3 regions of the Thermoanaerobacterium sp. PSU-2 genome follow, and region 3 is predicted to be linked to each of the others. Evidence: riboswitches for the same ligand, from Rfam matches in the RefSeq annotation. Region 3 holds a riboswitch; each other region holds the start of a gene.
The links. A riboswitch is a leader RNA that binds a small molecule or an ion and turns the genes downstream of it on or off. The one in region 3 is predicted to bind cyclic di-AMP.
Positions count from the first base shown of each region.

Region 1: another riboswitch for cyclic di-AMP. It lies ahead of BVF91_RS06675 (C40 family peptidase); the one in region 3 lies ahead of BVF91_RS03515 (cell wall hydrolase).
Region 2: another riboswitch for cyclic di-AMP. It lies ahead of BVF91_RS04250 (C40 family peptidase); the one in region 3 lies ahead of BVF91_RS03515 (cell wall hydrolase).

Region 1 is NZ_MSQD01000006.1:128,129-131,410, forward strand. It holds gene typA (translational GTPase TypA) at 1-634, opposite strand, end outside; gene BVF91_RS06675 (C40 family peptidase) at 782-1,477, opposite strand; cyclic di-AMP (ydaO/yuaA leader) riboswitch at 1,481-1,611, opposite strand; gene BVF91_RS06680 (AEC family transporter) at 1,800-2,720, shown strand; tRNA gene BVF91_RS06685 (tRNA-Leu) at 2,769-2,853, opposite strand; gene BVF91_RS06690 (nicotinate phosphoribosyltransferase) at 2,972-3,282, opposite strand, start outside.
Region 2 is NZ_MSQD01000004.1:20,516-23,797, forward strand. It holds gene BVF91_RS04245 (sigma-70 family RNA polymerase sigma factor) at 1-358, opposite strand, end outside; gene BVF91_RS04250 (C40 family peptidase) at 625-1,305, opposite strand; cyclic di-AMP (ydaO/yuaA leader) riboswitch at 1,311-1,428, opposite strand; gene ku (non-homologous end joining protein Ku) at 1,581-2,390, shown strand; gene BVF91_RS04260 (ATP-dependent DNA ligase) at 2,393-3,282, shown strand, end outside.
Region 3 is NZ_MSQD01000003.1:78,710-81,991, reverse strand. It holds gene BVF91_RS03520 (sensor histidine kinase) at 1-1,065, shown strand, start outside; gene BVF91_RS13260 (hypothetical protein) at 1,156-1,299, shown strand; cyclic di-AMP (ydaO/yuaA leader) riboswitch at 1,357-1,485, shown strand; gene BVF91_RS03515 (cell wall hydrolase) at 1,485-2,309, shown strand; gene BVF91_RS03510 (TMEM165/GDT1 family protein) at 2,374-2,937, opposite strand; gene BVF91_RS03505 (hypothetical protein) at 3,175-3,282, opposite strand, start outside.

The DNA of each region.
Region 1 (3,282 bases), on a different contig from region 3:
CAATAAGCTGCAGTGGATCATCTATATTACCTTCTGGCGCCGGAATCTCTTTTAAGATAGTATCAAAAAGAGGACGCAAATCTACTGATTCATCCTTTAAACTTAACTTAGCAATGCCTTCTCTGGCAGAAGCATATACTACAGGAAAATCAATCTGATCATCATCAGCACCCAATTCAATAAAAAGATCAAGGACTTCATCGATGACTTCCTCTGGCCTTGCATCAGGTCTATCGATTTTGTTCACAACTACTATAGGTTTTAAATTAAGCTCTAAAGCCTTGCTTAATACAAATCTGGTCTGAGGCATTGGTCCTTCGAAAGCATCTACAAGCAATAATACACCATCAACCATTTTTAGTACCCGTTCTACCTCGCCGCCAAAATCAGCATGTCCAGGCGTATCGACTATGTTTATCTTTACACCATTGTACCTTATGGCAGTATTCTTCGAAAGAATAGTTATTCCTCTTTCTCTTTCCAATTCATTTGAATCCATTACTCTTTCTTCGACTTTCTCATTCTGTCTAAAAATGCCACTTTGCTTAAGCATTCCATCTACTAAAGTTGTTTTCCCATGATCAACATGCGCTATTATAGCTACATTCCTTATATCGTCCCTTACAAACCCCATTTAGGTTAACTCCTTCCATACAAATGCAAATTTTATACAATATATAATGATATATTAATATGCTTAAATAGTCAACAAACTATAAATATCACCTAAAAATGCATCAAAAAAAGACACATGAAAGTGCCTTTTTGTCTTTATGCATATTTACTGTATAACTCTTCTGGCTGTAGCATAATGAGCGCTGTAGTAGTCTTCATACAAAGAGCTTATCATGACTTTTCCAGCACCAGATGAAGCGTGCATAAACTGTCCATTTCCTATGTATATCCCAGCATGGTTTATTATGCTGCTCCCTAATGTCTTAAAAAACACCAAATCTCCAGGCTGCAAATTAGCTCTGTCAACGTACGTACCTACTGTAGCTTGATCATCAGCTACCCTCGGCAAAGTAATTCCGACGCTTTTAAAGACGTATTGAGTAAAACCGGAACAATCAAAACCCGATGGAGATTCACCACCGTAAACATACCTCGTTCCTAAAAACTCTTTTCCAAAGTCAATAAGCCTCGAGGCAATGCTTCTATCAACATCACCCCTTGACACCGTACTTGAAGACCTTAATGAAAGGTACTTGCCGTATATCCAGCCCACAGTTCCATCTGAAAGTTTTATGTTGTACCAGCCATTATCCTGTCCAATCACTGTAACCACATCGCTATAGTTTAACTGTGTAATAACCTTTGACGACAAGCTTCCGCCATTTCTGACATTTACACCGTTTCCAATGACAACGCCACTTCCCAGATCTGCTGCATAAATATGTGTAAGCATCGAAGAACCCACCATCGTCATACCGAAAACGGATACACCAAAAATAAATTTACCTAATTTGCTATTCATAGCTAATCTCCTTCCTTTTGCCTCCGGAGTTAGTTGACGGGTGCGGGATAGAAGGTACCCCTACTGCATATGGCAGATTAACCCCAAACATGAAAAATCCTCCGTACCTAAATAGGATTCGGCAAGATTGCTAATATGTACAAGTTTCTTTTATTTTATCAAAAACGACTAATAAAGTCAATGTTTTCATAATAATTTTTTAAGATTTTTTTAATAAACTCTTAATATATTTTATAAAAAATTTATAAATTTGTTACAATCTCTATAAACAAGCGGCTTATTGTAGTATAATTTTACTTGATGTACGAAAAGGAGGATATAAATGAGCCAAATAGTCATACTTCAAAAAATCGCAATAAGCATCATCATAATATTTTTTGGTTACGCAGTAAAGAAAATGAAATTTTTACCTGCGGAAACAGGAAAAGTCCTGAATAGTTTTATAATCTACATAACATTGCCTGCCAGCATCGCAAAAGTTTTCTTGACTACAAAAGTAAATACAAACTTATTCGTTTTGACATTATCAGGCTTTGCTTTTGGTTTCATCACTTTTATTATAGGCTTTTTAGCCTTTAGAAACGCAAATTTAAAAAGAGAAACAAAAGGTACTTTGATCATATCTCTCTGCGGATACAACATAGGTCTTTTTGCTTTCCCGTTTGTCCAACAAATCTATGGCAACAATGGTCTTTTGCACATCGCAATGTTTGACATGGGAAATTCATTTAATGTCTTTGGAATCGCATATATCGCTGCATACGCATTTTCTCAGAGTGATAAATTAGATCTGAAAAAAGTATTTAAAAAGATCTTGTACTTTGTACCTTTTGACACTTATATAATAGCCTTCCTTTTGAATATCATGGGTGTTAAATTCCCAAGTTTAATCGTCAACCTGGCAGAGCAAATTTCGATGCCGAATACAACATTAGCTTTGTTTGTAATAGGGTATTTTCTTGATTTTAATTTAGAAAAGGATGAAATTTTATCACTAGTTAAAGGACTTGCCATAAAATATGCGCCAGGCATAGCACTGTTTTTTGTCTTGCCTATGTTTTTCAATACTGCATCGATGACAATTAAAGCTATAATGTTAGGGACCATCATGCCGACAGCGCTTGTAGCAGTCATATATTCTGATGAGAGAAATCTAAACACCAAACTGGCATCGATCTTTATAACGACAACGACGATTGTTGCGATTGTATTCATGTCAATTATAATGGTAAAATGGCATTAAAAAAAGCCTTTTGAAAGGCTTTTTTATGTAAAATATTTATTTTCATTTTGGTGCGGAGGGCGGGACTTGAACCCGCACGGAAAACTCCATACGCCCCTCAAACGTACGCGTCTGCCTATTCCGCCACCCCCGCGTCACAATATCGTCAGCACATTAGTCATTATATAATGTTTTTTTGTTTGTGTCAATACCTTTTTGCATAAATTGCGATTCAGTAAATATTATATAGACAAGTATGAATTCATGCCTGTCTATATTATCCTTTTTAATTTTGCATTCTCTATCCTTCCAGGAATTCGGCCTCTTTTTGCAATAGGTTCTCCTTCTACTTCTTTAATATCCATCGTCATGTCTATAGGAGATGCATCTGATATATAGCTGCCAACGCCAAATGCATCTGCACCGCTTAATGCAAGCTCTTTTATCCTTTCTGGTGTAAGCCCACCAGACACAATGATCTTGACATTGTCAAATCCTTTTTGATTAAGCCTCTGCCTAAGCTCATACACAAGGCTTGCCGTTACGCCTCCTCTCTCAGACGGCGTATCCAATCTTATGCCAT
Region 2 (3,282 bases), on a different contig from region 3:
AAAATTTTTCTTCCGGAGTAAGTTCATCGGCTACCATCAAATCGATGATTTCATCTTCATCATCATCTGCCTTTGCATTCAAAGAAAGAAAAGATTTTTTCTTCCTGTAGGCATTTAAAAAGTAAAATTTAAGCTGCATACTTCCATATGCTATGAATTCTTTGCCTTTTTTCTCATCAAACTGATAGATAGCAGCAATAAGCACTTCTCTTCCGTCCTGAAGCATATCATCAAAACTGTCGTATGGAAACTTTTTTGCTAATTTTATCAAAAGAGGATGAAACTTTTTTAAAATCTCATAAACAGAATCTTTATCACCACTTTTAGCCTTAAAGCACAGTTCATTATAACTTATCATCTACTACACACCTCACATAAAGTGAGGACCGGTCCCTTTCAGTGCAGCACTGTGCCTTAATTATATTAAACGAACAAACGTTTTGGTAATTGCGAGTTATAAAAAGTCATCGCAGAAAATTTATAATAATCAGTTATTTATAACATTACTTGCTGATAAATCAAAGATTTCCCTTTAAGACTTTATGGCATTTCCAAAAATAAAAGAGGCGTATATGTTTTTTTGATTTAACATATACGCCTCTATATAGATGCTCTCTTTTAACCTTAATAATACCTTCTTGCACCAATATAGTACGTCCTAAACCAACCGCTAAAATCCGCAATAGCAGCCTTACCAAGTGAATCGCTCATGTGTATTAAGCGGTTATCACCTATGTATATACCTTCGTGCGTAGGACCACCGCCTGATGTAGAGAAAAACAATATATCGCCTGGCTGAAGTTCAGATAAGCTTACAGCTCTACCACCTGCATACTGGTCATACGTAGTTCTACCAATGCTTTTTCCAGCCTGCCTAAACACGTATTGAACAAATCCAGAACAATCAAAACCTGCAGGTGTAGTACCACCAAAAACATAGGGCACTCCAAGATATCTTTCTGCAATGCTTACTACGTCAAAATTTGATGGGCGCTCATAGCCACCCCTTGATGAAACGCCAGTTACAGTCGTCCTATTTAATACAGCCTCTGTAGCTGGTCCTACAATTCCATCCGGAGATAATCCATATCTTTTTTGCAATGCGATCACTGCGTTCTTTGTCATACTACCAAATATTCCGTCAATACCACCTGTGCTATAGCCAAGCCTGTTTAACGTTTGCTGCAAGCTAACCACCGCTTGTCCTCTTGAACCATATTTCAAAAGCTCCATTGCAAATGCACTTGGCGCTTGCATAAGTGTTATTGACACTACTGCTGTTGCAACTATTTTTTTGTAATTCAACTCATTCATCCTCTCTTTATGCCTACGAGGTTAGTTGACGGGTTCGGTAAAGAGCAACCCTACCGCATACGCGGATTCACCCCAAAGATATCCCCCGCTCTTTCGATTAGGCATATTTTATTTTAATAAATTTAATAAAAAATTTATATTTTTAATAATTAATTAATATTATATAGGCAAATTGTATCAAAGTCAATCACATTCCATAAATTACCTGAAGATTGTAAGTTTCTCATGGTTATACTAATTAATGAATATCGAAAGAAGGTGAAAAAATGCGTTCAATGTGGAAAGGTGCCATTAGTTTCGGCCTTGTCAGCATCCCCATAAAACTGTATGCAGCCACAGAAGACAACTCTATACATTTTAGACAGCTTCACAAAGACTGCAAATCACCCATAAAATACGAGAAGATCTGCCCTGTTTGCAATAAAGAAGTTTCTGATGAAGAAATCGTAAAAGGTTACGAATATGAACCAGGAAAATTTGTCATCATAGATGAAGAAGACTTAGAGAGAATTCCAAAGTCAACAGTTAAAACGATAGATATTATCGATTTTACAGATTTAAGTCAAATAGATCCCATATATTTCGATAAGACATACTACATCGCACCAGATGAAATAGGTGCAAAACCATACGTACTTTTAAGAGATTCTATGAAGAAATTAAACCGTGTAGCAGTTGCAAGAGTCGTCATACGATCAAGACAAGATTTAGCCTGCATAAGAGTTTTCAATGACAACTATATGGTAATGGAAACAATGCACTTCCCTGATGAAATAAGAAGCACAAACGAACTTCCACCTATCCGCAATGTAGATCTTCACGAAAATGAGGTGAAAATGGCTATAAAGCTTGTAGATACTCTGACATCTGATTTTTCTCCCGAAAAGTACGATGACAACTACAGAAAAGCTCTGATCGAAATAATCGAGTCGAAAATTCAAGATAGAAAAATTGAAATACCTGAATCGCCAAAGGAAGAAAATGTCCTGGACCTTGTAAGCGCATTAAAAGCCAGCATCGAATCAGTAAAAGAAGAAAACACGGCAAAAAAATCAAAAAAGAAAAAAGGTGCATAAAGATGTCCCTGATGGATGAAAAAATCCCTCCTATGCTGGCTGTATCAGGAAATGTATTTGACGATCCAAATTGGGTATATGAAATCAAATGGGATGGTTCAAGGACAATAGCATTTCTTTCATCTTATACAAAACTTCAAGACCGAAGGCTTGTAGATATAAGCCACCTATTCCCAGAACTTATAGATGTAAATAAATGTCTAAAATCAAATGAAGCCATACTTGACGGCGAACTAATCGTTATAAAAGACAATAAACCAAGCTACAGAAACATAATGATGCGAAAACACCAGCAAAACAAACTAAAAATCGAACTTTTAAGTAAATCCAATCCCGCAATATTTATAACATGGGATGTAATATATGTTGATGGAAAAGAACTATTAAACTACCCACTTATTAAGCGCAAAGAAATCTTAAGTAAAATCGTCAGTGAAAGCAATCTAATAAGGATATCTGATTATATTTTTGAACACGGCAAAACTTTATTTGCGGAAACTGGTAAAAAACAACTGGAAGGAGTAATGGCTAAAAAGGCAGACTCAAAATATTACTTAGGAAAAAGAAGTAATCTATGGCAAAAATTCAAACATCACATAGTACTAAACGCTGTAATATTGGGTTATAAGGTAGATAAAACGGCGTTAGTCTTGGGCCTTTACAACGATGATGACAAACTTGTGCACATTGGAAATGTAGAATCTGGAATATCGCAAAAAGAATTATCATCGTTCTTAGAGGTTGCCAATGATCTGAAGGTCAACCCTGAATTTTACGGTCTTGCCATTAACAATGTTCAATGGATAATGCCTTTTATTGTATGTAAGGTTAAATTCATGGAATGGTCAGAAAATTTCAAAATGAGAGCGCCATCTTTCTTAGAATTTGCTTT
Region 3 (3,282 bases):
TTGATTGGTATACCATATGATAAAAATATAAATGCACCTACAAAAATAGAAAAAGATGAGACGCATATAGCATATATAAACAGAGAGTATACTTACGGGAATAAGTTTTTTTACATTCAGGTTTATGAAGATTTAAAAAATCAGTATTTTTTCTTAAAGCTTTTGTTTGTGATGATGGCTGTTTCCGATGTCATTGGAGTTTTGGTGTCTTTTTTTGCAGGATATTTTATAACAGGTAGAGCATTAAGGCCTGTTGATTATATGGTGAGAGAAGTTCATGCAATCGACGAGAAAAAATTAAATAAAAGATTGAGCATTAGCGGAAATAATGATGAACTGTCTAAGCTCGCTGCTACGTTTAATGACATGCTGGACAGGCTGGAAGACTATTTTAAAAGGCAGAATGCATTTATATCAAATGTTTCCCATGAGCTTAGGACACCTTTGTCTATCTTGAAAGGATATATAGAACTTATAGACAGGTGGGGGAAAGACAACAAAGATGTACTGGAAGAGTCTATAGGCGCTTTAAAAAAAGAAGAGCAAGAAATGGAGATATTGATTGAAAGGCTTTTGATGCTGGCAAGAGGAGATAACAAGACGCTTAATATAAATAAGAAATTATTTAATGTTTATGAATTGATTGCAGAAATAGTCAGGGATGCTAAAGTGATTTTCAATGAAAAAAGCATTGAAATTTTTTGCCATAAAAATTTGGAAGTGAATGCAGATAGGAACCTTATAAAGGAACTATTAAGAATAATTCTTGATAATGCATTAAAATATACAGACATTGATGGCAATATAAAAATTTATGCAGAAGAAGTAGATAAAAATGTAGCCGTAATAATTAAAGACGACGGCATTGGAATACCTGAAGAAGAGATTCCTTATGTATTTGACAGATTTTATAGGGTTGACAAGGCAAGAAGTAAAGAAACTGGTGGAATGGGCTTAGGACTATCTATTGCAAAGCTTATTGTTGAGCTGCACGGTGGGAGTATTGAAGTAAAAAGCAAATTAAATGAAGGATCTGAATTTAAAATAACAATCCCGAAAATTTGATATATGGGATTGTTATTTATTTTTAGTGACATACTACACAATATATGGTATAATATATTTATAAATTCACTATATATTGGAGGGTATAAAATGCAAAAAGAAGCGACGAAAAATCAGCAGATGGAAGTAAAAAATTCTTCTAAAGAATATACATGCCCTGACTGTGGTGCACAGTTAGTTCCTGAAAGCGGATGTATTTACTGTCCATTTTGCGGTTACAGTGAATGCCACTAATTGCCTATATTCCCATCAGTTTAATATGGACATATACAATCATTCCCCTTATAATTAAAGTAAAATATGCCGAATCCCCGAAAAGGGGTACGGGGGATCTTTTTTTGGGGTGAATCCACTTAGGTGGTAGGGCGTCCCTTTGCCCGAACCCGTCAACTAACCTCGGAGGCAAAAGGGGGATTTTTATGTTAAAAAAATGTATTAAGGTAAAGCCTCTCATTGCATCATTAGCAGCGGCTCTTTTATTTTCTCAGACGGCATTTGCGGCAACGTATACTGTAAAACCTGGTGATAGCCTATACAAGATAGGCTTAAATTATGGCACAACATACAATCAAATAATGAAGCTTAACAATCTCAGTGATACAGTAATATATCCGGGGCAAGTATTAGTTGTACCTGGCAGTGACAACACATATACAGTCCAGAAAGGCGATAGTTTATACTTAATTGCCATGAAGTATGGTACTACTGTAGATGCTTTAAAAAATGTAAATGGTTTAACAGGCGATATGATTTATCCAGGGCAAGTTTTTGTCATACCAACATCGACGTCTGGTACACCATCAACTTCTTCAAGTATAAGAAGCGATGTAACTGCAAACAGAGGTTCTATCCAAAGAGGTGTTATTTCATACACAAATGCTGATTTGGATCTTCTATCAAGGCTTATAAATGCGGAAGCTGGTGGTGAACCATATCAAGCTAAAGTTGCTGTCGGTGCCGTGATAGTGAATAGGGTAAAAAGTGGTATATTTCCTAACACAATACAAGGCGTAATATACCAAGTCGATAGCAACGGTTACTATCAATTTACGCCTGTTGAAAATGGATGGATAAATCTACCTGCTACACCAGACTCAATAAGTGCTGCAAGGGATGCCTTAAACGGTGTAGATCCTACAAACGGTGCACTTTATTACTTTGACAACAGCAATACCAATCAGTGGCTTTGGTCGTTGCCAGTTGCACTAAAAGTAGGCAATATGGTATTTTCTTATGCGAGATAAAAATGATTGTTAATGAGAGGCTAAGAGGAGCAAAATGGATACCGAAAGGTATCCATTTTGCTTTCTATAGAGTTTTTGCTTCGTACAAAGTGATAAAGCCAAATATTATAAAAATGATGGCTGATATGTAATGCAAAAGTTTTGTTGGCAATTTCTTACCTAAATAAACTCCCAATACGATTCCAATGACATCAGCTATGAAAATTCCTGCAGTAGCACCTAATAAAACAAATACAGGATTTTTGTATGTGGCAGTAAGCGCTAGTGTCGAAAGCTGTGTCTTATCTCCAAATTCCGAAATAAAATATGTACTTATTATGGTGAAAACTGGACCGTATTTGGATTTTCTGATTTTTTCATGTCCTTCATGGCCATTTTTTAATGTGATCAATCCAAAAATTAAAAAAGATATGGCAGCCAATAGCTTCACGTATTTTATCGGTATGTACTCTGTAATAAATGAGCCAAACAAAACTGCAATACCCATATTTAAAAGGGCAGCGATTAATATGCTAATTAAGACAGTTCTGGCTTTTATAAATGTGGCAAATGCCATAGCCATAAACTGTGACTTGTCGCCCATTTCAGATGCAAAGACGAGAATAAAAGACGATATTAAAGCATTCATCAAATCTGCCTCCTTGTAATTAGTATGCCAAAAAAATAAAACCTATTACATAATATGTGCAACATATTACGTAAAGGTCTCATTCTTTAAGGCAAAGCCAGGTTAAAACCAGCATGTTGACTTTGCCACATATTTATATATGTGAACTACTCCCCTTTACATAGACTATATAATATTTTTAAAAGACATCTACTTCATTATATAATAAGTCAAAAAATTATGTCAATGCAATTTGTTTCATTTTCTAATTTTTTTCATGTTTATTAATTTTATTATGCCTCCATAAATGAGGGAAAGACCAATTATGGCCGGTATTATAAATGATATTATATTTAACACATCTGT